Regions from separate parts of the Clostridium saccharoperbutylacetonicum N1-4(HMT) genome, predicted to be linked through region 1. Evidence: a T-box and tRNA genes for the amino acid it is inferred to sense, from the RefSeq annotation. Region 1 holds a T-box; the other holds one or more tRNA genes.
What was found. A T-box is a leader RNA that pairs with one kind of tRNA and senses whether it is charged. The one in region 1 lies ahead of alaS (alanine--tRNA ligase), so its partner is inferred to be a tRNA-Ala.
Positions count from the first base shown of each region.

Region 2: it encodes a tRNA-Ala, which carries the amino acid that the T-box ahead of alaS (alanine--tRNA ligase) is inferred to sense. The anticodon was not compared.

Region 1 is NC_020291.1:1,367,213-1,382,734, forward strand. Features, by position in the region: gene nifS (cysteine desulfurase NifS) at 1-1, shown strand, start outside; gene nifU (Fe-S cluster assembly scaffold protein NifU) at 3-440, shown strand; gene mnmA (tRNA 2-thiouridine(34) synthase MnmA) at 451-1,527, shown strand; gene CSPA_RS29050 (acyl-CoA dehydrogenase family protein) at 2,296-4,203, shown strand; gene CSPA_RS06080 (FprA family A-type flavoprotein) at 4,425-5,624, shown strand; gene CSPA_RS06085 (PRC-barrel domain-containing protein) at 5,795-6,295, shown strand; gene CSPA_RS06090 (AI-2E family transporter) at 6,276-7,304, shown strand; T-box leader at 7,541-7,718, shown strand; gene alaS (alanine--tRNA ligase) at 7,895-10,534, shown strand; gene CSPA_RS06100 (IreB family regulatory phosphoprotein) at 10,675-10,932, shown strand; gene ruvX (Holliday junction resolvase RuvX) at 10,994-11,410, shown strand; gene CSPA_RS06110 (DUF1292 domain-containing protein) at 11,610-11,888, shown strand; gene CSPA_RS06115 (Fur family transcriptional regulator) at 11,909-12,361, shown strand; gene CSPA_RS06120 (ribonuclease J) at 12,428-14,095, shown strand; gene typA (translational GTPase TypA) at 14,341-15,522, shown strand, end outside.
Region 2 is NC_020291.1:1,871-17,392, forward strand. Features, by position in the region: gene dnaN (DNA polymerase III subunit beta) at 1-948, shown strand, start outside; gene CSPA_RS00015 (RNA-binding S4 domain-containing protein) at 985-1,191, shown strand; gene recF (DNA replication/repair protein RecF) at 1,263-2,345, shown strand; gene remB (extracellular matrix regulator RemB) at 2,360-2,620, shown strand; gene gyrB (DNA topoisomerase (ATP-hydrolyzing) subunit B) at 2,673-4,580, shown strand; gene gyrA (DNA gyrase subunit A) at 4,602-7,073, shown strand; rRNA gene CSPA_RS00040 (16S ribosomal RNA) at 7,569-9,081, shown strand; tRNA gene CSPA_RS00045 (tRNA-Ala) at 9,219-9,294, shown strand; rRNA gene CSPA_RS00050 (23S ribosomal RNA) at 9,414-12,323, shown strand; rRNA gene rrf (5S ribosomal RNA) at 12,435-12,551, shown strand; tRNA gene CSPA_RS00060 (tRNA-Ile) at 12,564-12,640, shown strand; tRNA gene CSPA_RS00065 (tRNA-Ala) at 12,642-12,717, shown strand; gene CSPA_RS00070 (HD domain-containing protein) at 12,814-13,323, shown strand; gene CSPA_RS00075 (transcription repressor NadR) at 13,338-13,859, shown strand; gene CSPA_RS00080 (NAD(P)/FAD-dependent oxidoreductase) at 13,862-15,256, shown strand; gene CSPA_RS00085 (DUF1667 domain-containing protein) at 15,269-15,496, shown strand.

The DNA.
Region 1 (15,522 bases):
ATATGATATATAGTGAAAAAGTAATGGAACATTTCCAAAACCCAAGAAACGTTGGAGAAATAGAAAATGCAAATGGTGTAGGTGAAGTAGGAAACGCTAAGTGTGGAGATATAATGAAGATTTATTTAAAAGTTGAAGATAACATTATAAAAGATGTTAAATTTAAGACTTTTGGATGTGGATCAGCTATTGCATCATCATCAATGGCAACTGAATTAATTAAAGGAAAGACTTTAGATGAAGCTTGGGAATTAACAAATAAGGCTGTTGCAGAAGCATTAGATGGCCTTCCACCAGTAAAAATGCATTGTTCTGTACTTGCAGAAGAAGCAATCCACAAAGCTATAAATGATTATAGAGCAAACAATGGATTAGAAGTTATACCAATGGAAGAACATAGCGATGAAGATTTACATGCGGCTGTTCATGGCGAAGAGTAATAGGTGATTTATGAAGAAAAAAGTTTTAGTAGGTATGAGTGGTGGTGTAGATAGTTCTGTTGCTGCATATTTATTAAAACAGCAGGGATATGAAGTCATTGGTGCTACAATGCAAATTTGGCAAGAAGACAATGAATTTCAAGAAAGAGAAGGGGGCTGTTGCTCCCTTTCTGCTGTTGATGATGCAAGAAGAGTATGTGACAAACTAGATATACCATTTTATGTTTTAAATTTTAGAGATTATTTTAAAGAAAAAGTTATAGATAATTTTGTACAGGAATATATTGATGGAAGAACTCCAAATCCTTGTATTGAATGTAATAAGCATCTAAAGTTCGATGAACTTTTAAGAAGAGCAAAGGGGATAGGTGCAGATTATGTGGCTACAGGTCATTATGCAAAAATTGAAAAGCGTGATGATAGATATCTATTGATAAGATCAGATGATGATAGAAAAGATCAAACTTATGCATTATATAATTTCACTCAAGAGCAATTAGAACATACATTGATGCCTTGTGGAGAATATGAAAAGACAAAAATAAGAGAAATAGCAAAAGAAATTGGTCTTGCTGTTCATAACAAAAAAGATAGTGAGGAAATTTGTTTTATTCCAGATAATAATCATGGAAGATATATCTTAGAAGCAAAGCCAGACAGAGTTAAGCCGGGTAATTTTGTTGATAAGGAAGGCAATGTTATTGGTAAACATAAAGGAATTGTATATTATACCATAGGGCAAAGAAAAGGGCTTGGACTTTCTTTAGGAAGGCCAGTTTTTGTAACTGGTATAAATGCAAAAACAAACGAAGTTATACTTGGATCAGAAGATGATATATTCAAAACTGATTTGATTGCAACTGCTGTTAATTTCATTCCTTTTGATAAACTTGAAAAAGAAATAGAAGTTACAGCAAAGGTTAGGTATTCAGCTAAACCTGCAGAGGCGCTTTTAACTCCAATGGGAAATGGAAGAATAAAAGTTTCGTTTAAAGAAAAGCAAAGGGCAATAACTAAAGGGCAGTCAGTCGTATTTTATGATAATGAAATAGTAGTTGGCGGTGGAATAATTCAAGAAGTGTTATAAAAATGATAGCTAAGAGTTTTGTAGACTCTTAGCTATCATTTTTTATGGAATAAAAAATATAATTAAGTTTAAATTAAATTGTATATCTTATTTTAAAAAATTCTGAAAGAAAGGTGAGTGTACAAATTTTATATTTAGCTACACTGACTTTCTCCTATGGAACTTTTATATTTGGAAAGATATCCAAAGCGAGAATTAGACTTATTCAACAATTATCGAAATCAGATACATTTATCTTCCACAGGACTAGTGAAATTTTCGCTGGAAGGTTCTAAATGGTGGCTTGTCGTCATTTCAGCGTGCTCCAGATGTAAAATCTGGACAAGCTGAAATGAAACAAGCCCCCATTAACAACCATCATCAGCTCAATTTCACATGCCTGCTTCCAGAAAAATGTGTCTAATTTCTAGTGTAGTGTTATGATTATTATTTCTCGATGATGCATACATATTCCGGTTATAAGTTTGATTATTAATTTGGATATCTACACATATAAAAGTTATACTTTTAACTTTTGTAATTAATTAATAATTGGAACATATATATTTAAATAGGAGGCAAATCAATGAATATTAAAGAAAATAAGAGAAAAAATGATTACACGTTAAAAATATGATGGAATATGAACGTATTAAAATAATTATGAACTAAAAAAGAGAAGATGTAAGTTGAAAAGTATACCAATAAAGTATAGAATAAAATTATACGGTTCAGGTATACATTTAAGGGATTCATTTGAAAATAAAGAATATATTAGGAGGCGCGATTATGTTTTTTAAGACTACAGAGCAACATGAAAATTTAAGAGCAAGAATTAGAGAATTTGCTGAAGAGGAAGTTAAACCTATTGCATTTATGTTAGATCAGGAAAATAAATTCCCTTCTGAAGCTGTTGAAAAGTTAGCCCAAATGGGAATGATGGGAATTCCTTATTCAAAAGAATATGGAGGAGCAGGCTTAGATGTAATAAGTTATGCAATTGCTGTTGAAGAATTATCAAGAGTTGATGGTGGTACAGGTGTAATACTTTCTGCTCATACATCCTTAGGAACATATCCAATTGCAGCTTTTGGAAGTAAAGAACAAAAGCAAAAATACTTAGTGCCATTAGCAAAAGGAGAAAAACTTGGTGCCTTTGGACTTACTGAAGAAAATGCTGGAAGTGATGCAGGTGGTACAGAAACTACTGCTGTCTTAGATGGAGATCATTATATTTTAAATGGAGAAAAGATATTCATTACTAATGGTGGTGAAGCAGATATTTATATTGTTTTTGCAGTAACTACACCTGATATTGGAACTCGTGGAATAAGTGCTTTTATAGTTGAAAAAGGATGGGAAGGCTTTAGTTTTGGCAAACATTACGATAAGATGGGAATTCGTTCTTCAGTAACAGCAGAGCTCATATTTAATGAGGTGAAAGTTCCTAAAGAAAACTTGTTAGGAAAAGAAGGAGACGGTTTTAAGATTGCAATGTCTACATTAGATGGTGGACGTATTGGTATTGCAGCTCAAGCTCTTGGAATAGCTCAAGGTGCTTATGAAAATGCACTTGAATATTCAAAAGAAAGAATTCAATTTGGTAAACCAATTTGTCAAAATCAAATTATAGCTTTTAAACTAGCAGATATGGCAACAAAACTTAGAGCAGCTAGAATGCTGATTTATAGTGCAGCAGAACTTAAGGAAAACCATGAACACTATAGCATGGAAGCTGCTATGGCTAAGCAATATGCATCAGATGTTTGCCTTGAAATTGTAAATGATGCTCTTCAAATATTTGGAGGAAGTGGATATCTTAAAGGTATGGAAGTTGAACGTGCTTATAGAGATGCCAAGATTTGTACAATATATGAAGGAACAAATGAAATTCAACGTGTTGTTATTGCAGCAAGTATTATAGGTAAGATGCCAAAGAATGAACAGGTAGTAAAAGGAGCTCAAAGAGGTCCTATCACAGGTTATCGTAAGAAAGTTATCTTTAAAGATGGAAGTGCTGATGAAAAGGTTAGTTCGCTTGTGGAAGCTTTAAAGAAAGAAGGCTACGACTTTACTGTAGCAATTCCTATGAATACTTCAATTAGTAAGGCTGATAGAGTGGTAAGTGCTGGACAAGGTATTGGTGAAAAGGCAAATATGAGTCTTATAGAAGATTTAGCAGCTGCAGTTGGGGGAACTGTTGGATGTTCTCGTCCAGTAGCTGAAACCCTTAAATATCTTCCAATAGATAGGTATGTAGGTATGTCAGGACAAAAGTTTAATGGAAATCTTTATATTGCCTGTGGTATTTCAGGAGCAGGTCAGCATTTAAAAGGCATAAAAGACGCTACTACAATCGTAGCTGTAAATATTAACCCTAATGCTAAAATATTTAAAAACGCGGATTATGGAATAGTAGGAGATGTAAATGAAATATTACCACTACTTACTGCTGCTTTAGATAATGGGGAACCAAAGAAGGAAGCACCACCAATGAAGAAGATGAAAAGAGCTATCCCAAAGAAAGTTACTCCGACATGGAAACATTATGTATGTAATGGTTGCGGTTATGAATATGATCCAGGTTTAGGAGATGCTGAAGGAGAAATTGCTCCAGGAACTTTATTTGAAAATATACCTGAAGAATGGACTTGCCCTGCATGTGGTGAAGAAAAGAGTATGTTTATAGAAATTTAGTTTTTGTATTATTTGTTAATTATTAATTAGATAATTCTTTAGATATAAAAATAAATATTGATAAATCATAGTTAGTAGGTATGTCTTGATTTGGAAAGTCATGGAATAAGAATGAAGTTTCTCCATAGAGCTTTCGTAATTAACTTATAATTTATAATTGCAAAATATATATGATAAAGTGTAAAAATAAAATGTTTTGATAGTAAAGGAGGATTTATTACATGTATTGTGTTAGAAATATAACTGAAGATTTATATTGGATTGGTGGTAATGATCGACGATTAGCTCTTTTTGAAAATGTCCATCCTATTCCAAGAGGGGTTTCATATAATTCATACTTACTTTTAGATGAAAAGACTGTGCTATTTGATACAGTAGATTGGTCAATTTGTCGTCAATTCCTTGAAAATATAAAGGGTGTTTTGGGAGAAAGAAAATTAGATTATATGGTTATAAATCATATGGAACCTGATCATGCAGCATGTATTGAAGAAATTGTTCTTAGATATCCAAAGGTTAAGATTGTATGTACAGAAAAAGCACTTTTATTCATGCATCAATTTGGATTTGATATTGGAGATAATGTAATACAAGTAAAAGAAGGAGATACAATGTCTTTTGGAAAGCATAATGTTGCTTTTGTGGCTGCGCCAATGGTTCATTGGCCAGAAGCTATGGTGACATATGATGCAACAAATGGAGTGTTATTTTCAGCTGATGCCTTTGGTTCCTTTGGTGCATTAGATGGAAAACTCTTCAATGATGAAGTTGATTTTGATCGTGACTGGCTTGATGATGCAAGAAGATACTATACAAATATAGTAGGAAAGTATGGTCCTCATGTTCAAGCCTTATTAAAGAAGGCAGCAGGTTTAGAAATTAAGTATATATGCCCTTTACATGGTCCAGTATGGCGTAATGATTTTGGTTATTTATTAGATAAATATGATAAGTGGAGCCGTTATGAGCCAGAAGAGAAAGGCGTGTTAATAGTTTATGCATCTATGTATGGAAATACCGAAGCAGCAGCAAATGATTTAGCAACAAGATTGGTAAAAAAAGGAGTTACCAAGGTATCCATGTATGATGTGTCAAGTACTCATGTTTCGTATTTGATTTCTGAAGCTTTTAAGTATAGTCATGTTGTACTGGTTTCAGTAACTTACAATTTAAAGATATATCCGCCAATGCATAATTTCATAATGGATATGAAAGCATTAAATCTTCAAAAACGTACTTTTGCACTTGTAGAGAATGGTTCGTGGGCTCCTCAATCAGCAAAATTGATGGGGGAACTCATAGAAGAAATGAAGGATATGACAATCTTAGAGAGTGAGATGACAATAACCTCAGCTATGGCAGAAAAAGATGAAGATTCAATGGAAGCTGTTACAGACAGCATTGTTGATTCAATGAAATAGGAATAATAAGCGTTTAAATATAATTCTTTAGTAATTTAAGAAGTATTATATTTAGGCGCTTTTCTTTTAAGAAGATAATGAAACCGATAGTTTCATAATGAATAATTTTCCTTTCTTTGGAGACTATATAAATAATGTGAATTTTATATAGCTATTTGGAGGTATGCAATTTGTTTAAAACTAGGGATTTCTTTTTTAAGAAGATTTACAATATTAACGGAAAAAAAATAGGAATCATTGAGGATTTATTTATAGATTTCCACTTGGGAAGAGTTTTAGGCTTTAAAGTATCAAATAGCCATTTTTTTTCAAAAAGTAATTATATAGACATACAAGATGTTGTTGATATTGGTGAGGATATAATAATAGATTCTATCAGACAAGGAAGCGGATTAGCTTTTAAAGAAATAAAATATTTAGAGGTAATTGATGTTTTAGGAGATGTTAAAGGCGTTTTAGAAGATATGATTATAGATATTGAAGATTACAGTATAAAAGCCATTGTCATAAGTTCAGGATTTATAGATAAGATGATAAAGGGAAAACAAATAATTCTTTTGAATAAATGTATTCTTGGAGAAAAATATATATTATACACAGGAAATGAAGGGGTATTGTTTAAAACAATGCCACATAATATGGAGAAGTGCAATGGAGTTAAGAAAGCATAAGAAGATAATTTTATTTGGTTTGGTTTTATCATGCGGTATAATATTTATTTTAGCTTACTTTTTAAGTAAATCATTCAATACAATAGTAAATGTTATGATTATATCATTTATATTATCTTATACATTAAGCCCAATTAGAGATACATTTATAATAAAGTTTAAAGTAAGTAAAAGAGCAGCATCTATTTTGGTTATATTATTAATATTAGGAATTGTTGCCTCATGCATAATAGTGATAGTTCCAGCATTGTTTAAGGAAATAACAAATGTAAGCAATATATTTGATAATATAAGTAATTTTATGGATGAGGTCTTTAGAAAATTTAATTTGAATAATTCAACTGTAAGCAATGTGGTATATAATGAGTTTTTAGAAAGAGGAAATGAACTTTGGGTTACCTTTACAGAAAATTCTGTAGATAATTTAATTGGATTTAGTGACAATATTATTTCCTTTGCAATAATACCAATTGTTATTTATTATTTTCTTTGTGATGGAAACAAAATATATAACAAGATTTTGCTATTTCTTCCAACTGAAAAGAGGGGATTAGTTAAAAAATTTTTATATAATATAGATAAGGTGTTGACTAGATATATCACAAGTCAATTATTCTTGTCAGGATTAATAGGAGTATTAACTTTTATATTATTAGTAGTATTAAAAGTAAAATTTCCTTTGTGGATTTCGATTTTGAATGCAATTTTAAATATAATACCGTATTTTGGTCCAATATTTGGAGCTGTACCAGCAGTTATAGTTGCACTCTTGGATTCTCCAATTAAGGCACTTTGGGTTATTATTGGGATGTTTGTTATTCAACAATTAGAAGGTGATATTTTATCACCTAAGATTACAGGTGATAGTACAGAAATGCATCCACTTGTAATAATAGTGCTATTATTAATAGGTGAAAAATTTGGAGGATTTATTGGAATGGTATTAGTAGTTCCAATTGCTGTAATAATTAAGGCTTTATATGATGATATAAATTATTATTTGTTTTAAATACAGCGATTCAATATTACTACAATGTAGAAGAACCACTGAAATATTTAAATACATTTCGTTTTTTGTATTTATTAGGTATATTTGTTACAAGAATAATTGCTAAAACCCTAAGGATTTCCAAATAAAATCAACATTTATTGCTCTTTAATAATTGACTATTGATCAACAATCATTGAGAATTGATTATTGACATAATTATTTATATGAAATATAATTTTCATGAAATAATTAAATAATAAGTGATGATTAGGATAAGTAAATTTATTATAGATATTTAGAGAAAAAGTGGTTGGTGAAAACTTTTTACTATATTATTTTGAAGCTGCCTAGGAGCTATAATTAACTAAGTGATGTGTTTTGTTTACACATAATTAGGGTGGTACCGCGGAAATTTTGCCTTTCGTCCCTAGGATTATATTTAGGGAGAGGGCTTTTTTATGTTTTATTAGACATAACAATTGATGAAGCAATTATTAAGGAAAACTATACCTTGGAATATGTGTAAGAAGTTTACTATTACCAATTTAAAGTGCAAAGTATATACCACAGTTATTTAAAATACATAATGATATATGGAGGAATAATTTATGAAATTTACAAAAACAAATGATTTAAGAAAAGCATATCTAGAATTTTTTGAGAGTAAAGAACATTTGAAATTAGAAAGTTTTTCTTTAGTTCCTAAAAATGATAAGAGTTTATTATTAATAAATGCTGGTATGGCTCCATTAAAACCATATTTTACAGGACTTCAAGAACCACCAAAGAAAAGAATAACAACTTGTCAAAAATGTGTTAGAACAGGTGATATTGAGAATGTTGGAATAACAAGCAGACATTGTACTTTCTTTGAAATGCTAGGAAACTTTTCCTTTGGAGATTATTTTAAAAAAGAAATAATCCCATGGGCGTGGGAATTCTTAACTGAAGTTTTAGAAATGCCAAAAGAAAAATTATATGTAACAATATATTTAGATGATGATGAAGCATATGAATTTTGGACTACACTTACAGATGTAGATAAGAGTCATATATTTAGATTGGGAAAAGAAGATAATTTCTGGGAACATGGTGCAGGACCTTGTGGCCCTTGTACAGAAATTCATTTTAGCAGAACAGATGAAGTACCTACTAATTCAGAAGAATTTAGTGCTTTGTCAGATGCAGATAAAATAATTGAAGTATGGAATCTTGTATTTACTCAATTTGATGGAGATGGAAAAGGAAACTATGAAAGACTTGCAAGTACTAATATAGATACTGGTATGGGACTTGAAAGACTTTCAGTTGTAATGCAAAGTAAAAACAGTGTATTTGAAATTGATACATTAGAAAATATATTGAGTGAAGTTTCTAAACTTGCTAATGTTAAGTATGGTGACGACAGCAAGTCTGATATTTCATTGAGAATAATAACAGATCATATAAGATCAATAACTTTCATGATTTCTGATGATGTAATGCCATCAAATGAAGGCAGAGGATATGTGCTTAGAAGACTTCTTAGAAGAGCTGCTAGACATGGAAAAACTTTAGGGATTAATGATGCGTATCTTTGTAACTTATGTGATGTTGTTATAAGAGATTCAAAAGAAGCATATCCAGAACTTGAAGCTAAGAAAGAATATATTAAAAAAGTTATAAAAATTGAAGAAGATAAATTTAGAGAAACTTTAGATTCTGGTATGGAAATATTAAATGGATTTATTGGTGAATTAAAAGAAAATAAAGAAACAATTTTAAAAGGCGCTGATGGATTTAAATTATACGATACTTTTGGATTCCCTATGGAACTTACGAAGGAAATATTAGAAGACGAAGGTTTATCATTAGATGAAGATGCATTTAATGAAGAAATGAAAATTCAAAGGGAAAGAGCTAGAAGTGCAAGAAAAGTTTCTAATTATATGGGAACAGATGTTAAGACTTTAGATGCTATCCCTGCTGATATAGAAACAATATTTGATGGATATGATAATGATGCTTTAAATGCAGAAGTTAAATGCTTAATTGAAGGTGAAGATTTTGTAGAAAGCATTACTGAAGGAAATAAAGCTATTGTTGTTACTGATGTCACTCCATTATATGCCGAAATGGGTGGACAAATAGGTGATACAGGTTTTATATTTAATGATGGTTTTAAGGCACAAGTTGTTGATACTAAAAAGAATATCGGTGGTAAAATAGTTCATTTTGTAGAAGTTTTATCTGGAGAACTTAAATCTGGAGATAAAGTTACAATTGAAGTAGATAAAGAAAGACGTGAAAATATAAAAAGAAATCATACTGCAACTCACCTTTTAGATAAGGCATTAGTTACAGTTTTAGGATCTCACGTTCATCAAGCAGGATCATATGTTAGTCATGATAGATTAAGATTTGACTTTTCACATTTTGAAGCAATGACTGAAGAAGAAATCACTAAAGTTGAGGATTTAGTTAATGAAGCAATAACAAGTGTAACTACAGTTGTTACTAAAGTAATGGATCTTCAAGAGGCTAAAAACAGCGGAGCTATAGGTATATTTGATGATAAATATTCTGATAAGGTTAGAGTTGTAATGGCTGGAGAATATTCTAAAGAATTATGTGGTGGAACACATATAGATAATACTGGTAAAATAGGTTTGTTTAAAATTATATCTGAAAGCGGTATTGCTGCAGGTACTAGAAGAATAGAAGCAGTGGTTGGAAAAGAAGCATACAAATTAGTTAATGAAAAGAAAGATTTGTTAAAAGAAGCTTCAAGTAAGCTTAAGTGTTCAGAAAAAGAATTATTAAGCAAACTTGATCAACAAGCTAAAGAATTAAAAGAAAAAGACAAAGAAATTGCAGTTTTAAAATCTAAATTCGCAACAATGGGAATAGATGATATTATTGCAAGTGCAAAAAATGTTAATGATGTTAATGTTGTTGCATATGAATTAAAAGATGTTGATGGCGATGCTTTAAGAGATGTATGTGAAAAAGTAAGAGATAAAGTTGAAAGAAGTATTGTTTTACTTATGAGTGCTAATGCAGGAAAAGTTACAATATGTGCGATGGCAGCTAAAGATGCAGTTGCAAAAGGTGCTCATTGTGGGAAGTTAATTAAAGAGGTATCGGCTATACTTGGAGGCGGTGGTGGTGGAAGACCAGACATGGCTCAAGCAGGTGGAAAGTTACCAGAAAAAATCCAAGATGCAATAAAAGAAGCATATAAAATAGTTGGAACTTTAGTAAAATAGTATACTTTTTATAAATTATAGGTTATAATCTAGATATAGATTATTGAATAAATAAAAATATAAAGTTAATAATAGATATATATGGACATCGTTTCCTTATTAAATGATTAAGGGGGGGAGTTGCATAAAGCAACATTTTTATGAGTAATAATATTGAACATACAATGCAATTTGATTTAAGTAAGAATAAAGAAGCTCTTACAAAAACAATATTAACAGAGGTTTATAATTCGTTAAAAGAAAAAGGATATAATCCTATAAACCAATTAGTTGGATATTTGCTTTCAGGAGACCCTACTTACATCACTAATTACAACGGAGCAAGAGCTTTAGTAAGAAAACTCGAAAGAGATGACATACTAGAAGAAGTTATAAAGTCTTATTTAGAGATAAAGTAGAGAGTGCCCGTTTATAACGGGCGCTTTTAATTTTTTCATATACTGCGAGAGGGGTTAAAATTTGAGAATACTAGGATTGGATGTTGGTCAAAAAACTATAGGAGTGGCTGTAAGTGATCCTTTAGGGTTTACAGCACAAGGGTTGACAACAATAAGAAGAACGAATAAAGAAAAGGATATTCAAGAAATAAAGAACTTCTGTGATCAATATGATGCTAAAGTTATATTAATAGGATTACCTAAAAATATGAACGGAACAATAGGACCATCAGGTGAAATTATAATGGCTTTTGGCAAATTGCTTGAAGAAGAACTTAAGCTTGAAGTGAAATTTTGGGATGAACGTTTAACAACGGTTGCAGCACATAGGGCTATGCTTGAAGCAGACTTATCAAGAAATAAGAGAAAAAAAATAGTTGATAAAGTTGCATCAACATTTATACTTCAAGGATATTTGGATATGATTTCAAGAAAATAAAATATATAGGTTATGATTAAAGTTGTTCATTTGAATTTAAGAAATTTTAAGAGAAAAGCGTATTTACTGATTACATATTTAGTTATATGAACTTTCTTATTTAATCTTTTGCTATTAATTGAACATTGATAATTGATAATTGAAACGTATATACTAATTTATATAAAAAATAATATTATTAAAAGAAAGGAATGGATTTATGGATAAAGATGCAAAATATGTATATATACCTGATCAAGATGGAAATGATGTTAAATTTGAGGTTGTGATATACTTTGAAATAGAAAAACTTAAAGGTCAGTATATCGTTGCTACGCCAGCAGATGATGAAACTGATGAAGCCTATGCTTTTAAAATCTTTAAAGATGGAGATGGAAGCGAGATCTTTATAGCATTAGAAGATGATGATGAAGAATTTGAAATGGTATTAGAAACATATAATACTCTTATGGATGAAGATGGATTAATAGAAGAATAATACAAAAGTGAGGTGTTAGTATGGAAGTATCTAATTTAATTGATATGGATGCCTTGAAGGAAAATCTAAAGAAAAAGGGTTATAAATTAACGCCACAAAGAAGGTCAATTGTTGATACAATAATTGAAAATGAAGGGCAGCATTTAACAGCAGAAGAAATATATGATAAAGTGAAAAAGAGTTGCCCGGAAATTGGCTTGGCAACAGTATACAGAACTATTCTTTTGTTAGAAGAATTAGGTGTTATCTCTAGATTAGAATTAAATGATGGATGCAATAGATATGAAATAATGCATTCAAATGAAACGCATAGACATCACCATCTTGTTTGTAATAATTGTCATAAGGTTTTAGAAGTTCAGGATGATTTATTAGAGGACCTTGAAGCGGCAATTGAAAAGCAATACAAATTTAAGATTTTGGACCATAGTGTTAAGTTTTATGGTATCTGTGATGAATGTCAGAATAGTTAATTGATGAATAAAAGGCTTTTATAAAGACCTTTGTTTATAAATAAAATTTAAAAAAGGAGGGGAAGTATGAAAAATGAAAGAGCGAAGATAAAAATAATTCCTCTTGGTGGTATAAACGAGATTGGGAAAAACATAACAGCTATTGAATATAAAGAAGATATTATTGTAATAGACTGTGGATTAAAATTCCCAGATGATGATATGTTTGGTATAGATATTGTAATACCAGATGTTTCATATCTAATTAAAAACGTTGAAAAAATCAAGGGAATATTTTTAACTCATGGACATGAAGATCATATAGGAGCATTACCATATGTGTTGAGACAATTGAATGTTCCTGTATATGGAACTAAGCTTACGCTTGGAATAGTTGAGACTAAACTTAAAGAGCATGGCTTACTATCTTCAACAGAATTAATAAAAGTAAAACCAAAAGATATAATTAAGCTTGACAGTGTTTCGGTAGAATTTATAAAAACTAATCACTCGATTGCAGATTCGGTTGCAATTGCAATTCATACACCACTTGGTGTTGTACTTCATACAGGAGATTTTAAAATTGATTATACCCCAATTGATGGGGAAAGGATGGATTTTGGAAGACTTGCTGAATTAGGTAGAAAAGGTGTTCTAGTAATGATGGCGGATTCAACAAATGTTGAAAGACCAGGATATACAATGACAGAAAAAGTTGTAGGGGAAACCTTTTTAAAGCTATTTGGTAAAGCTAAAGGCAGATTAATTGTTGCTACCTTTGCGTCTAATATTCATAGGATTCAACAGATTATTACAGCAGCAGAAGCTTATGATAAAAAAGTTGCAGTATCTGGAAGAAGTATGGAAAATATTGTGCAAGTAGCAGTTGAATTAGGATATCTGAAACTTGAGAAAGAGATATTAATTCCTATAGATCAGATATCAAAGTACCCTAATGAGAGGGTTGTTGTTATAACAACTGGAAGTCAGGGGGAACCACTGTCTGCTCTTGCTAGAATGGCAGCTTCGGAACATAGAAAAGTAAATATTGTTCCAGGAGATACGGTTATTATTTCAGCTACACCAATTCCTGGAAATGAGAAGCTTGTTTCTAAGGTTATAAATCAATTATTTAAAAAGGGTGCACAAGTAATATATGGTTCTGAGGAAAAAATACATGTATCAGGTCATGCTTGTCAAGAAGAATTGAAGTTAATGCAAGCGTTAGTAAAACCAAAGTTTTTTATACCAGTCCATGGTGAATATAGACATTTAAAGAAACATGGAGAGGTAGCAATGGAAATTGGTCTTCCGGAAAACAATTTGTTAATACCGGAAAATGGAGATATAATTGAAGTTGCTAGAAATGGCATCAAAAAAATTGGAACAGTTGTGTCAGGCCAAGTATTTGTTGATGGGCTTGGTGTTGGAGATGTTGGAAATATTGTTCTAAGAGATAGAAAACACCTTTCACAAGATGGTATATTAACAATAGTAGTAACTATAGAAAAGCAAACCGGCAGAGTTGTATCAGGGCCAGACATAATTTCAAGAGGATTTGTATATGTAAGAGAATCTGAAGGGCTTATGGATGATGCCAGAGAATTAGTTAAATCTGTTCTAAAGAATTGTGAAGAAAAGCAGATTACTGATTGGGCAACATTAAAGTCTAAAATGAGAGATGAACTTAGAGAATTCCTTTATGAAAAAACTAAGAGAAAGCCAATGATATTACCAATAATTATGGAATTTTAATATATCTAATTTTCGTAATTAATTAATTTAATTATAATAATTATAATTATTAATGATTTTTGAAGATAGAAATTATAATTAATTTGTAAGAGCCTTGACTTTTATTCTCGAAAAGAGTAAAATTTAAAATAGTTGCGTAGGAAATTGGGTGCTTTAAGTATCCAATTTTCTTTTTGAAGAAAAAAGTTATAGGTTTACATAAAAAATATAAAATCACAGTTTACAAACTGTTTGGAGGAATAAATATGGAATTAACAAAAAGAGAAGATATTAGAAATATAGCAATTATTGCCCACGTTGACCATGGTAAGACAACATTAGTTGATGCTCTATTAAAACAAAGTCATACATTTAGAGCAAATGAAAAAGTAGAAGAAAGAGTAATGGATTCTAATGACTTAGAAAAGGAAAGAGGAATTACAATTCTTTCAAAAAATACTGCTGTAATTTATAATGATATAAAAATAAATATAGTAGATACTCCAGGGCATGCTGATTTCGGTGGAGAAGTTGAGCGTGTACTTAAGATGGTCGACTCAGTTTTACTTGTTGTTGACTCTTATGAAGGTCCAATGCCACAAACTAAATTCGTTTTAAAGAAATCATTAGAATTGGGATTAAAACCAATCGTTATAATTAACAAGATAGATAAACCTAATGCTAGACCAACAGATGTTATAGATGAAGTATTTGACTTATTTGTAGAACTTGGAGCTAATGATGAACAATTAGATTTCCAAATTATTTATGCATCAGCTAGAGAAGGTTTTGCAAAATATAGTGTAGATGATGATAATAATGATATGAATCCTATATTTGAAACAATAGTGAAATATGTTGCACCACCAGAAGGATATGTAGATGAACCACTTCAAATGCTTGTAAGTACATTAGATACAAATGCATTTGTTGGTAAAATTGCAATTGGTAAAATACATAGAGGTACAGTAAAAAGAAATCAAACAGTATCTTTATTAAAAAGTGATGGTTCAAACTCTAATTTCAAAATAACTAGTATATTTACATACAAGGGATTGAAAAGAGAAGAAGCAGAAGAAGCTTCAATGGGAGATATAGTTGCAGTAAGTGGTGTTCTTGATGCAAATATAGGTGATACTATAGCAGACTCTTCAGCACCAGAAGCACTTCCATTCTTAGAAATAGATGAACCAACATTAAACATGAACTTTATGGTTAATGATTCACCATTTGCAGGTCAAGAAGGTGAATTTGTAACATCAAGACATTTAAGAGATAGATTAATGAAAGAACTTGAAACTAATGTAAGTTTAAGAGTAAATGAACTTACTCCAGATTGTTTTGAAGTTTCAGGAAGAGGAGAACTTCATCTTTCTGTTCTTATTGAAACAATGAGAAGAGAAGGTTATGAATTCCAAGTTTCAAAAGCTAATGTTATCTTTAGAGAA
Region 2 (15,522 bases), 1.4 Mb from region 1:
AGTATTCAAACATTAGTAGATGCAACAGTTATAGAAGAAGGTAGCATTGTTATTGATGCTAAAATATTTGGAGAAATAATAAGGAAATTACCAAATTCAAGCATAAAAATTGAGATTATTGAAAATCAATTACTAAAAATTACTTGTGAAAAATCTGTATTTGACGTAGTTTATATGAATTCAAATGAATTTCCAGAATTACCTCAAATAAATGAGCAATTAAAAATATCAGTAAATCAAAATATCTTAAAAAACATGATAAAAGGTACATCTTTTGCTATTGCGCAAGAAGAAACTAGACCTATACTTCAAGGAATTTTATTTGAAGTACAGAATAAAACATTAAATTTAGTAGCTCTTGATGGGTATAGACTAGCTATAAAAAGTGAGTTTTTAGATAATGATATGGATATAGACGTTGTTATCCCTGGGAAAACATTGATTGAAGTATCTAAGATATTAGAAGATATTGATGAGATTGTAGATATAACATTTACAAATAATCATATACTATTTAATTTGGAAAAAACTAAAATAATATCTAGACTATTAGAAGGTAAATTTATTAATTATAATTCTTTATTACCACAAGAACATAAATTATTTGTAAATGTAAATAGGCAAGAATTACAGAATGCAATAGAAAGAGCATCTTTAATGGCCAAGGATGGCAATACTAATTTAATAAGACTAGATATACAGCAAGATAATCTAATAATAACATCTAATTCTCAATTGGGAAAAGTACGAGAAGAAATATCGATAAAATTGCAAGGAGAAGGAATTCAAATTGCATTTAATTCGAAATACTTATTGGATGTATTAAAAAACATGGAACAAAATGAAGTTGTTATGAAAATGACATCAGGAATAAGTCCATGCGTAATTGAAGAAGAAAATAATGAAAATGCTAAATATTTAGTATTACCTGTAAGATTAATGAGATAGGAGGATAAATATTATTATTAATATTTATACAATAAAATGAATAAAGTAAAAATTGATACTGAAAATATAAAATTAGATGCCTTTTTAAAATGGGCTGGGATAGCTTCTTCTGGGTCAGAAGCTAAATTTTATATACAAGATGGATTAGTAAAGGTTAATCAAGAGATTTGCATTCAAAGAGGAAAAAAATTAAAAATTGGAGATGTAATAACTTTTGATGACTCAGATTATGAAATTATATGAGATGATTATTAAAAATAATAAATAAACTGTTATTTTATTATATATGATATAATTATTATAGGTGTATTTTTATGTATGTTAAAAACATAAGTTTGCTTAATTATCGAAATTATGAAAATCTAAATATACAATTAATTAAAAATGTTAATGTTTTTGTAGGTGACAATGCTCAAGGAAAAACTAACATTTTGGAAGCTATTTATTATAGTGCATTTGCAAAATCACATAGAACTTCAAAAGATAAGGAACTGATAAATTGGAAGAAGGATAACGCTTATATTAGTTTACTTGTAGGAAAGAATAGATTAGATAAAAAAATAGATATAAACATTTTAAGAGATGGAAAAAAGGCTATTAAAGTAAATAATATTAAAGTAAATAAGATAGGTGAATTATTTGGAACCTTTAACGTTGTAATGTTTTCTCCAGAAGATTTAAAAGTAATAAAGGAATCTCCTACTATTAGAAGACGAATGCTAGATATGGAGTTATCTCAAATTAATCCAAAATATTATTTTAATTTAGTTCAATATAATAAAGTATTAAATGAGCGTAATATTATATTAAAAAGTAAAATATTTAATCAAGATATTTTAGAAGTATATGATATGCAATTAATTGAATATGCTGATTATATTGTTTCAAAAAGGTTAGAATATATAGATAAGATAAACTTTTTTGGTGATGAAATCCATAAAGAAATAACATCTAGTAAGGAAAAAATTGAATTTAAATATAATTGTACTGTGAATTTGGAGAACTTTAAGGATAATTATTTACAAAAACTAAAAGCTAATGTTTTAAAAGACAGGGAAAGAGGATTAACTTCAGTAGGTCCTCATAGAGATGACTTTAGTGTATTTATAAATTCCATAGATACCAAAATATTTGGATCTCAAGGTCAACAAAGAACATCAATTTTAACTATGAAGTTTTCATCTTTAAAAATAATAAAACAAATAACTGGAGAATATCCAGTCTTATTATTAGATGATGTTCTATCTGAACTTGATTCAAGTAGAAAGAGATATATACTAAGTTCAATAAATGATATACAGACAGTAATCACATGTACTGGTGTCGAAGATTTAAATGATTATTTAGATGAAAAAGTTAAGATTTTTACAGTATCAAATGGTAAAGTTTTAAATTAAAGGAGGAATATTTAGTGTTTTTACATTTGGGTGAAAATGTTGTAGTTCCTATTAAAGATATAATTGGAATATTCGATCTTCAAAATACAATGTATAGCTCTGATACAATACAATTTTTGAGATTAGCAGAAGAAGATGGTTTTGTAGAACGCATTACTGATGAAACACCAAAATCATTTATTATTGCAGAAGTTGATAATAAGAGTAAGATATACCTTTCACCAATTTCATCAACAACATTAACAAAAAGAACTGATATAGAATATAGTTCTTAATTTTATAATTAATAATAATTTTAATATTTATTAAGTTTAGGAGGAGTCTGATTTGGAACAAAATAATAATAAGTATGATGAAAATCAGATACAAGTTCTTGAAGGATTAGAAGCAGTAAGAAAAAGACCAGGTATGTATATTGGAAGTACTAGTTCAAGAGGGCTTCATCATTTAGTTTACGAAATAGTTGATAATAGTATTGACGAAGCATTGGCAGGATTTTGTAAGAAAATAGAAGTCAACATTAACGAAGACAATTCAATTACAGTAAGCGATGATGGTAGAGGAATGCCAGTTGGGATGCACCCTAAAATGGGTAAATCTACAGTTGAAGTTATAATGACAATATTACATGCTGGTGGTAAATTTGGCGGTGGTGGATATAAGGTTTCTGGAGGACTTCATGGGGTTGGTGCATCTGTAGTTAATGCTCTTTCAGAAGATTGTACAGTTACAGTCAAAAGAGACGGTCATGTATGGCAACAAAAATACAGTAAAGGAAAAGTACTTACTGAGGTTGTAAAAATCGGTAATAGTGATCAAACTGGTACAGAAACTTATTTTAAACCTGATGCTGGAATTTTTGATGAAATTATATTTGATTTTGATGTATTAGCTCAAAGATTAAGGGAGTTAGCTTTTTTAAATAAAGGAATTTATATAGAGCTAATAGATAAAAGATATGATAAAAAAGAAACTTTTCATTACGAAGGTGGAATAAAATCATTTGTTAGCTATTTAAATAGAAACAAAGTACCACTTCATGAAGAACCAATATATATAGAGGGAGTAAAGGATAAAATAGCTGTTGAAATAGCACTTCAATACAATGATGGTTATACTGAAAATATTTTCTCTTTTGCAAACAATATAGATACTGTTGAAGGTGGTACACATTTAGTTGGTTTTAAAACAGCGCTAACAAGGGTTTTTAATGATTATGCAAAGAAGTTTGGACATATAAAGGAAAATGATAAAAATTTCACTGGTGATGATATAAGGGAAGGTCTTACAGCAGTAATATCAGTTAAAATTGAAGAACCACAATTTGAAGGGCAAACCAAGACAAAGCTAGGAAACAGTGAAGTTAGAGGAATAGTTGATTCGATTGCAGGTGAAAATATAGGGATATTCTTAGAGGAAAATCCTGCTGTTGGAAAGATGATTGTTGATAAAGCGCTGATGGCAGCAAGAGCAAGAGATGCAGCTAGAAAGGCAAGAGAATTAACAAGAAAATCTGTATTAGAAAGATCTGCATTACCCGGGAAATTAGCAGATTGTTCTTCAAAGGATCCTCGAGAATGTGAAATTTATATAGTCGAAGGAGATTCTGCCGGTGGGTCAGCTAAACAAGGCAGAAATAGAAAATTCCAGGCCATTTTACCACTAAGAGGTAAGATACTAAATGTTGAAAAACAGAGACTTGATAGGATATTGAATGCAGATACTATAAGATCTATGGTTACTGCATTTGGTGCTGGTATAGGAAATGATTTTGATGTGGAAAAAATTAGATATGATAGAATCATAATAATGACAGATGCCGATGTTGATGGAGCTCATATTAGAACATTGTTATTAACATTTTTCTATAGATACATGAAGCAATTAATAGATGATGGCCATGTATACATAGCTCAACCGCCACTATACAGAATTATTAAGAATAAAAAAGAGTATTATGCTTATAGTGATAAAGAATTAGAACAAGTATTACAAGAAGTAGGTGGAAAAGACAATTCTACTGATATTCAAAGATATAAAGGTCTTGGTGAAATGAATGCAATTCAATTATGGGATACAACAATGGATCCAGAAAAAAGAATTCTATTAAAAGTAAATGTAGAAGATGCTATGGCAGCAGATGAAATTTTTACTATATTAATGGGCGAAAAGGTTGAACCAAGAAAAGATTTTATACAACAAAATGCTAAATATGTTGTAAATTTAGACATTTAGTACTGATATGAGGTGAAGTACATGGATTTTAATGAGGGTAAAGTTGAACTTGTAGATATTAATAAAGAAATGAAACGATGCTATATAGATTATGCTATGAGCGTTATAGTAGGGCGTGCATTGCCAGATGTAAGGGATGGATTGAAGCCTGTACATAGAAGAATACTATATTCTTTACAGGGGTTAGGATTAACTCCTGATAAGGGCTATAGAAAATGTGCAAGAATAGTCGGTGAAGTTTTAGGTAAATATCATCCACATGGTGATACTTCTGTTTATGATGCATTAGTAAGAATGGCTCAAGATTTTTCTATGAGATATATGTTAGTAGATGGTCATGGAAATTTTGGATCAGTTGATGGTGATAGTGCTGCTGCTATGAGATATACAGAAGCAAAAATGAATAAGATAGCTGTAGAGATGTTAAGAGATATAAATAAAAATACAGTTGATTTTATGCCAAATTTTGATGGAGAAGAACAAGAACCAGTAGTTTTACCATCAAGATTTCCGAATCTCTTAGTTAATGGTTCATCAGGAATAGCAGTTGGAATGGCAACAAATATTCCACCGCATAATTTAGGAGAAATAATAGATGGAACTATAATGCTTATCGATAATCCAGAAGTTACGATATTAGATCTTATGACTAAAATCAAGGGGCCAGATTTTCCTACTGGAGCAACTATTATGGGCAAAGCAGGGATTAGAGCTGCTTATGAAACTGGAAGAGGTAAAGTGGTTGTTAGAGCTAATGCAGAAATTGAAGAGGAAAATGGAAGACATAAAATAGTTGTAACCGAAATACCATATATTGTAAATAAGGCGAAGCTTATAGAAAATATTGCAGACTTAGTAAAGGATAAGAAGATTACTGGAATATCAGATTTAAGAGATGAATCAGATAGAGAAGGTATGAGAATAGTAATAGAACTAAAAAGAGATGCTAATCCTAATGTAGTGCTAAATTTACTATATAAGCATACTAAGCTTCAAGATACATTTGGGATTATAATGTTAGCATTGGTTGACAATGAACCAAAGGTATTAAATTTAAAAGAAATATTAAGAAACTATATAGACTTCCAAAAAGAAGTCATAACAAGAAGAACAATATTTGAGTTAAATAAGGCAGAAGCTAGAGCTCATATACTTGAAGGATTAAAGATTGCATTAGACAATATAGATGAGGTTATAAGCATAATTAGAAATTCTAATACTAGTGAAATTGCTAGAGATACTTTGATAGAAAGATTTAATCTTTCAGAGAAGCAAGCTCAAGCTATATTAGATATGAGATTAAGAAGATTAACAGGTTTAGAAAGAGATAAGATTGAAGATGAATTAAATGAATTAATGAGGCAAATAGAATATTTAAATTCTATTTTAGCAAGTGAAGAAAAATTATTAGGAGTTATTAAAGATGAACTTCTAGAAATAAAAGCTAAGTATTCAGATGAAAGAAGAAGTAAAATAGAAAAAATTATAAATGAAATTGATATAGAAGATTTAATCCAAGAAGAAGATGTTGTTATAACATTAACTAGTTCAGGATATATAAAGAGAATTTCAGCTGATACTTATTCTTCACAAAGAAGAGGTGGAAAAGGAATTCAAGCAATGACAACAAAAGAAGATGATTTTGTTGAACATCTGATGATAACATCTACTCATTCTGATGTATTGTTCTTTACTAATAAGGGAAGAGTATATAAATTAAGAGCTTATGAAATTCCTGATGCTGGAAGACAAGCAAAGGGTACAAATTTAATAAACATTATAGCAATAGAGCCTGATGAAAAAATTCAAACAGTATTAACTGTAGCTGATGGAAAAAAAGAAGGATTTTTATTTATGGGTACTAAACAAGGAATTGTTAAGAAAACTCCAGTAAGTGAATTCAAAAACCTAAGAAAAAATGGATTAATTGCTATAAGCCTAAAAGATGGAGATGAGCTATTAAAAGTAAAGAACACATATGGAGATGCAAACATAATGATGGTAACTCAAAATGGTTATGCAGTTAAGTTTAACGAAAAAAATGTTAGACATATGGGAAGAACTGCATCTGGAGTTAAAGCTATTAACTTAAAAGAAGATGATGTAGCTGTATGTATGGATATAGCAGTTGATGGAGAAGAATTACTAGTAATAAGTGAAAATGGATATGGAAAAAGAACTCCTATTGAAGAATATAAACTTCAAAACAGAGGCGGCGTAGGATTAATAACTTATAAGATTAGTGAAAAGACTGGAAAACTTGTTGGAGCAACAATATGTAAAGTTGATGATGAATTAATGCTTATAAATTCTAGCGGTGTAGCTATTAGAATAAATGTAGCTGATATTTCAGTTACTAGCAGATCTGCAATGGGAGTAACATTAATGAGAACCAGTGATGATGAAAAAGTTGTTGCAATTGCTAAAATATTAGGTAGTGACGAATCAGAAGAAGATTCTATTAATGAAAGTGATGAAACTTCAGAAGAATAATATTAACTGAATTTTATATGAATAAGATTACTAACGATAAATTCAAATTTATCATTAGTAATCTTAATTTTTTGCAAGTTTAAACAATAAAATCTTAGTAAACAATGTCAAATGATCCTAGCGTATCATAGTTAGAAAAATAAAAGAAAAAGTAAATAAATAGAGAATAACTAATTTAAATTAATTTAATTGCAATATATTATGTAAAAACATATAAATATTATGTTAATATAAAACACGTCGCTAAGAGTGAAAGAACTTGAGAAAATTACGACTATAGCATATAGTGTTAACATTTTAAATACTATTAAAATGTTGTTGACAAAGCTAAAGTTAAGTGATATACTAGTGAAGTCGCTTGAGGGTGACAAAAACAAACAAAAGATTACAGCGAAAGCTGTAAGAAAGAAAATGGTCTTTGAAAATTGAACAGAATAAGATAAATATATTTAAGTAAACCAGCAATTTTTATTTGAGTAAGCTAAGATTAAACTTTTTATTGAGAGTTTGATCCTGGCTCAGGACGAACGCTGGCGGCGTGCTTAACACATGCAAGTCGAGCGATGAAGTTCCTTCGGGAATGGATTAGCGGCGGACGGGTGAGTAACACGTGGGTAACCTGCCTCATAGAGGGGAATAGCCTTTCGAAAGGAAGATTAATACCGCATAAGATTGTAGCACCGCATGGTGCAGCAATTAAAGGAGTAATCCGCTATGAGATGGACCCGCGTCGCATTAGCTAGTTGGTGAGGTAACGGCTCACCAAGGCGACGATGCGTAGCCGACCTGAGAGGGTGATCGGCCACATTGGGACTGAGACACGGCCCAGACTCCTACGGGAGGCAGCAGTGGGGAATATTGCACAATGGGGGAAACCCTGATGCAGCAACGCCGCGTGAGTGATGACGGTCTTCGGATTGTAAAGCTCTGTCTTCAGGGACGATAATGACGGTACCTGAGGAGGAAGCCACGGCTAACTACGTGCCAGCAGCCGCGGTAATACGTAGGTGGCAAGCGTTGTCCGGATTTACTGGGCGTAAAGGGAGCGTAGGTGGATATTTAAGTGGGATGTGAAATACTCGGGCTTAACCTGGGTGCTGCATTCCAAACTGGATATCTAGAGTGCAGGAGAGGAAAGTAGAATTCCTAGTGTAGCGGTGAAATGCGTAGAGATTAGGAAGAATACCAGTGGCGAAGGCGACTTTCTGGACTGTAACTGACACTGAGGCTCGAAAGCGTGGGGAGCAAACAGGATTAGATACCCTGGTAGTCCACGCCGTAAACGATGAATACTAGGTGTGGGGGTTGTCATGACCTCCGTGCCGCCGCTAACGCATTAAGTATTCCGCCTGGGGAGTACGGTCGCAAGATTAAAACTCAAAGGAATTGACGGGGGCCCGCACAAGCAGCGGAGCATGTGGTTTAATTCGAAGCAACGCGAAGAACCTTACCTAGACTTGACATCTCCTGAATTACTCTGTAATGGAGGAAGCCCTTCGGGGCAGGAAGACAGGTGGTGCATGGTTGTCGTCAGCTCGTGTCGTGAGATGTTGGGTTAAGTCCCGCAACGAGCGCAACCCTTATTGTTAGTTGCTACCATTTAGTTGAGCACTCTAGCGAGACTGCCCGGGTTAACCGGGAGGAAGGTGGGGATGACGTCAAATCATCATGCCCCTTATGTCTAGGGCTACACACGTGCTACAATGGCTGGTACAGAGAGATGCTAAACCGCGAGGTGGAGCCAAACTTTAAAACCAGTCTCAGTTCGGATTGTAGGCTGAAACTCGCCTACATGAAGCTGGAGTTGCTAGTAATCGCGAATCAGAATGTCGCGGTGAATACGTTCCCGGGCCTTGTACACACCGCCCGTCACACCATGAGAGTTGGCAATACCCAAAGTTCGTGAGCTAACGCGCAAGCGAGGCAGCGACCTAAGGTAGGGTCAGCGATTGGGGTGAAGTCGTAACAAGGTAGCCGTAGGAGAACCTGCGGCTGGATCACCTCCTTTCTATGGAGAAATCTAGATCAGCATGATGTCTGACTAGTACAGATACATTTATGTATCAAATTAAAATACTTACTCGACAGGTTGCTTAAAGTATTTGTTCTGTTCAATTTTGAAAGACTAGGTCTTTCAAAAGATATGGGGGTTTAGCTCAGTTGGGAGAGCACCTGCCTTGCACGCAGGGGGTCAAGGGTTCGAATCCCTTAATCTCCACCATTTGATTTAATTTAGTAATTGAATCAATTATTGTTCTTTGAAAATTGCACATAGATTTGATGTATAAAAAATACAACAAAGCCAAGAATATATATTCTTTGTGATATGACTAATAAATAGGTCAAGCTACAAAGGGCGTATGGTGAATGCCTTGGCATCAGGAGCCGATGAAGGACGCGATAAGCTGCGATAAGCTTCGGGTAGACGCACATAGTCAGAGATCCGAAGATTTCCGAATGAGGAAACTCACATGGGAAACCCCATGTATCATAAAGTGAATACATAGCTTTATGAAGGTAAACCCAGGGAACTGAAACATCTAAGTACCTGGAGGAAGAGAAAGAAAAATCGATTTTCTTAGTAGCGGCGAGCGAAAAGGAAAGAGCCCAAACCAGAGATTTATCTCTGGGGTTGCGGACAGAACATAACGTGAAATTATTGTTAACCGAACACAACTGGAAAGTTGGACCATAGGGGGTAATAGTCCTGTAGGTGAAAATGATAATGAACAGTTCTGCACCAGAGTACCACGAGACACGTGAAACCTTGTGGGAAGCAGGGAGGACCACCTCCCAAGGCTAAATACTACCTGATGACCGATAGTGAAGCAGTACCGTGAGGGAAAGGTGAAAAGAACCCCGGGAGGGGAGTGAAATAGAACCTGAAACCATATGCCTACAACCGATCAGAGCACCTTACGTGTGTGATGATGTGCTTTTTGTAGAACGAGCCAACGAGTTACGGTATGTAGCGAGGTTAAGTACTTAAGGTACGGAGCCGAAGGGAAACCGAGTCTTAATAGGGCGATTAGTTGCATGCTGTAGACCCGAAACCGGGTGACCTATCCATGGCCAGGTTGAAGCGAGGGTAAAACCTCGTGGAGGACCGAACCACGTTGCTGTTGAAAAAGCATGGGATGAGCTGTGGATAGCGGAGAAATTCCAATCGAACTCGGATATAGCTGGTTCTCCTCGAAATAGCTTTAGGGCTAGCGTCGGAAAATGTGAGTAGTGGAGGTAGAGCACTGAATAGGCTAGGGGGCATAGCGCTTACCGAACCTTATCAAACTCCGAATGCCATATACTATCAGTCCGGCAGTCAGACTGTGAAAGATAAGTTCCATGGTCAAAAGGGAAACAGCCCAGATCGTCAGCTAAGGTCCCAAAGTGTAAGTTAAGTGGAAAAGGATGTGGGATTTCTAAGACAACTAGGATGTTGGCTTAGAAGCAGCCACTCATTAAAAGAGTGCGTAATAGCTCACTAGTCAAGAGATCCTGCGCCGAAAATGTCCGGGGCTCAAACTTACCACCGAAGCTACGGGTTCACGTTTATACGTGAGCGGTAGAGGAGCGTCGTAATCGGGCTGAAGTCGTACCGAAAGGAGCGGTGGACTGATTACGAGTGAGAATGTTGGCATTAGTAGCGAGATGTAGGTGAGAATCCTACAGGCCGAATATCTAAGGTTTCCTGAGTAAAGTTTGTCTTCTCAGGGTTAGTCGGGACCTAAGGCGAGGCCGAAAGGCGTAGTCGATGGACAATTGGTTGATATTCCAATACCACTATTATCGTTAATATCGAGGGTGTGACGGAGAAGGATAGGATGTGCTAGCTATTGGATGCTAGTCTAAGCGTTTAGGGAGTTGGGATTGGCAAATCCGTTCCAACAATTCTGAGGCGTGATGGGGAAGGTTCTACGGAACCGAAGTATCTGATTCCATGCTTCCAAGAAAAGCATCTAGAGAGAGAAGTAGTGCCCGTACCGCAAACCGACACAGGTAGATGAGGAGAGAATCCTAAGGCCGACGGAAGAATTGCAGTTAAGGAACTAGGCAAATTGACCCCGTAACTTCGGGAGAAGGGGTGCCTGCGAAAGCAGGTCGCAGAGAATAGGCACAAGCAACTGTTTAACAAAAACACAGGTCTCTGCTAAAGCGAAAGCTGATGTATAGGGGCTGACGCCTGCCCGGTGCTGGAAGGTTAAGGGGAATACTTAGCAGCAATGCGAAGGTATGAACTTAAGCCCCAGTAAACGGCGGCCGTAACTATAACGGTCCTAAGGTAGCGAAATTCCTTGTCAGGTAAGTTCTGACCCGCACGAATGGCGTAATGACTTGTGCACTGTCTCAACTGCAAATCCGGCGAAGTTGTAGTGCGAGTGAAGATGCTCGCTACCCGCGATTGGACGGAAAGACCCCGTAGAGCTTTACTGTAGCTTAGCATTGAATTTCGGTATTGTCTGTACAGGATAGGTGGGAGACTGGGAAACTAGGGCGTCAGCTTTAGTGGAGTCGTTGTTGGGATACCACCCTGATAGTATTGAAGTTCTAACTGGATGCCATGAAACTGGTGACAGGACATTGTTAGGTGGGCAGTTTGACTGGGGCGGTCGCCTCCTAAAATGTAACGGAGGCGCCCAAAGGTTCCCTCAGAACGGTCGGAAATCGTTCGAAGAGTGCAAAGGCAGAAGGGAGCCTGACTGCGACACCTACAAGTGGAGCAGGGACGAAAGTCGGGCTTAGTGATCCGGTGGTACCTCGTGGGAGGGCCATCGCTCAACGGATAAAAGCTACCTCGGGGATAACAGGCTGATCTCCCCCAAGAGTTCACATCGACGGGGAGGTTTGGCACCTCGATGTCGGCTCGTCGCATCCTGGGGCTGAAGTAGGTCCCAAGGGTTGGGCTGTTCGCCCATTAAAGCGGCACGCGAGCTGGGTTCAGAACGTCGTGAGACAGTTCGGTCCCTATCCGTCGCGGGCGTAGGAAATTTGAGAGGAGCTGTCCTTAGTACGAGAGGACCGGGATGGACTGACCTATGGTGTACCAGTTGTTTCGCCAGAAGCATAGCTGGGTAGCTAAGTCGGGAAGGGATAAACGCTGAAAGCATCTAAGTGTGAAGCCCCCCTCAAGATGAGATTTCCCATAGCATAAGCTAGTAAGACCCCTTGAAGACTACAAGGTTGATAGGTCAGAGGTGTAAGTATGGTAACATATTTAGCTGACTGATACTAATAGGTCGAGGGCTTGACCAATTAGTTAAGTTGTAAAACAATACATTAAAAAACTATGTGCAATTTTGAAAGAATATTACTTAAAATTACTTGACATATTGTATATTAATAAGTATAATTTTCTTTGTAATATCTGGTGATGATGGCATAGAGGTAACACTCCTTCCCATTCCGAACAGGAAAGTTAAGGTCTATTACGCTGATGGTACTGCATGGGAGACTGTGTGGGAGAGTAGGAAATTGCCAGGTAAGTTAATAAAGGGATCTTTAGCTCAGTTGGTTAGAGCAACCGGCTCATAACCGGTAGGTCTAGGGTTCGAGTCCCTGAAGGTCCACCATGGGGGTATAGCTCAGCTGGGAGAGCACCTGCCTTGCACGCAGGGGGTCAAGAGTTCGAATCTCTTTATCTCCACCAAAATAAAGTTATGAAGTAATTCATAACTTTTTTTGTTATATAAATATTTATGGCTTTTTAATATTGGTTAAAATATTCAATAGGAGAAATTATATTATGATAGCATATAGGATTAAACAATTTTATTGGGCAATAGAATCATTATTTATTAAAGATGATTTTAAAATGTTAAATATGTATCTTAGTAATCTTGAATTGAGTTTATTTATGAAAATTACTAAAGCAGAACGACAGCATTCTATAAGAGTATGTAAAGCTGCAATAGAATATATTAGATCTAATAATATACATGATATTGATGAATATATAATGTGTAAATGTGCATTATTACATGATATAGGAAAATCTAAAGTTAAATTAAATATAATATATAAAAGTATTATTATAATTATAAATAAGATTACCTTTGGTAAATTTTTAAAGTATAATAAAAATACGAGAATAATTAATTATTATAATCATCCTAAAATTGGAGTAGAATTATTAAAAGTCATTGGTCAAGAGAATCAAGATATAATAGATTGTGTTAGATATCATCATAATGTGGATATGTTAAAGGAAAATAAGTATATAGAAATAGTATATATTTGTGATAATTGTAATTAGAATAGGAGGTAAATATGAATTCTATTGAGAGAAGAGAGTACATAGTTAAATTATTGTTAGAGAGCGAAGAGCCCCTAAAAGGAAGTTTTATAGCTAAAAAATACTGTGTTACTAGGCAAGTTATAGTAAAGGATATAGCTATTCTTAGGGCAAAAGGTAATAATATAATAGCAACTCCAGATGGATATATAATTAATGCAAATCAAAATAAGGTTAAGGCGATTATTGCAGTAATGCATTCAGAAGAAGATATGTTTAATGAATTAAGTATAGTAATTAAATATGGTGGAATGATTGAAGATGTAATAGTAGAACATCCATTATATGGTGAGATAAAGGGAATGCTGATGATTAAGAATTATAACGATTTAAATAAATTTATAGAAAGATATAAAGCACAAGAAGCTAAGTTGTTATCAGCATTGACTAATGGAGTTCATATTCATACAATAGCTGCTGAGAATCAGGAAGATATTAATTTAATTATATCAGAATTAAAGCTAAATAAGTTTATAGTTTCAGATTTGGAGGATTAGTTATGGATTATGATGTGTTAATTTTAGGTGGGGGAATAATTGGATGTGCTGTAGCATATGAACTTTCAAAGTATAATTTGAATATAGCTTTAATTGAAAAAGATTATGATGTAGCCAATGATATTTCTTTTGCAAATACAGCAATTATTTTTGATGGGTCAGAAGCAGAAAATGATTTGATGAGTTCATTAGAGTTTAGAGGAATGAATTTGATTAAAAGTCATTGTGAAAAGTTTAATCTTTCATACAAAAAAGTTGGACTATTAAAAGTTAATTTAAATGAAACAAAAGCTTATATAATTGACGATATGTATGAAAAAATAAAAATCAGAGAAATTGATGGAGTACATATAGTTAATAATGAAGAAATTAGTAAGATAGAGCCTAATTTAAAAGTAAATGCTAGTAAAGCTTTATATTCAGAAAATATTTCAATAATATCACCATATAATTTAGCTGTTTCTTATGCTGAGGTTGCAGTAGATAATGGGGTTAATTTTAGATTAGAAGAAGAGGTTATAGATATAAAATCTATTTCTAAAGGATTTAAGGTTACAACAAATAAGAATAAATTTACTTGCAAATTTGTGGTAAATACAATTCCTAATGAAGTTTTTAATGATGAACATAATGAAATGGAATGCAATTCGAAAAATAAGAAAGTAAGATGTATATTATTAGATGAAAAGTTAGAAGAAAATATAAATACTGTTATTATAAATTATATAGATGAAGATACATTTATTATAAATGTTCCTTGTGTGATAGGTGGAAATCTAATTGGAATAAAGAGTGATAAAATATTAAGTTTTGAAAATGATTTGATATTATCTCAAAATTCATTAAAAAATATAAACAGAGAGTCAATAAATAGTATATTTACTGAAGTATATAATCAAAGTAATATGTTTATAGATGATAGTAATTTGGAAGATGGATATATAAGAATTTCTGGAAATAACTATGCCAAAGTTACTATTGCGCCTGCTATTGCTCAAGAAATAGAAGAAAAAATAAAAACAAATATGAATATAACTAAAAAAAGAGATTATATAGATAAAAAAAGAGAGGAATACGTATTTAGTAATATGTCTAAAGAGCAGAAAAATAAAATAATAGCTTTAGATAAGCGATATGCAAATATTATTTGTAGGTGTAATAATATTACTGAAGGAGAAATTGTTGATTCTATAAGAAGACCTTTAGGTGCTAGAACTATAGAAGGTGTTAAAAGACGTACTGGTATAGGTCTTGGTGGGTGTAATGGGTCATATTGCAATATGAAGATTATGAAGATATTAGCAAGGGAGATGAATAAAAGTATCTTAAATATTGTAGATGATTCTATGGATTCTAAAATTTTGGTAGGAAGAATTAAAGAATTTAATGAAATTTAGGAGGAAGTAAGTATGACATCTAAAGATGTATTTACAAGTCTGGTTAGAATTAGAGGTAGCCAAAACTACAAAGTAGTTTCAGTAAAAAGTAATAAACCTATAGAAAAACATTTTTGGATAGAATTTTCTAAAGTGCTTGGTAGGATTTATGTAAGTACACCTATAAATATAGGAGATATTGTTTGTAAAAATGTAATGAATACTGGAGTAGATATAGTATGTACAAAAAAAATAGAATAAATTATTAAAAAGTTGTTGACACATGT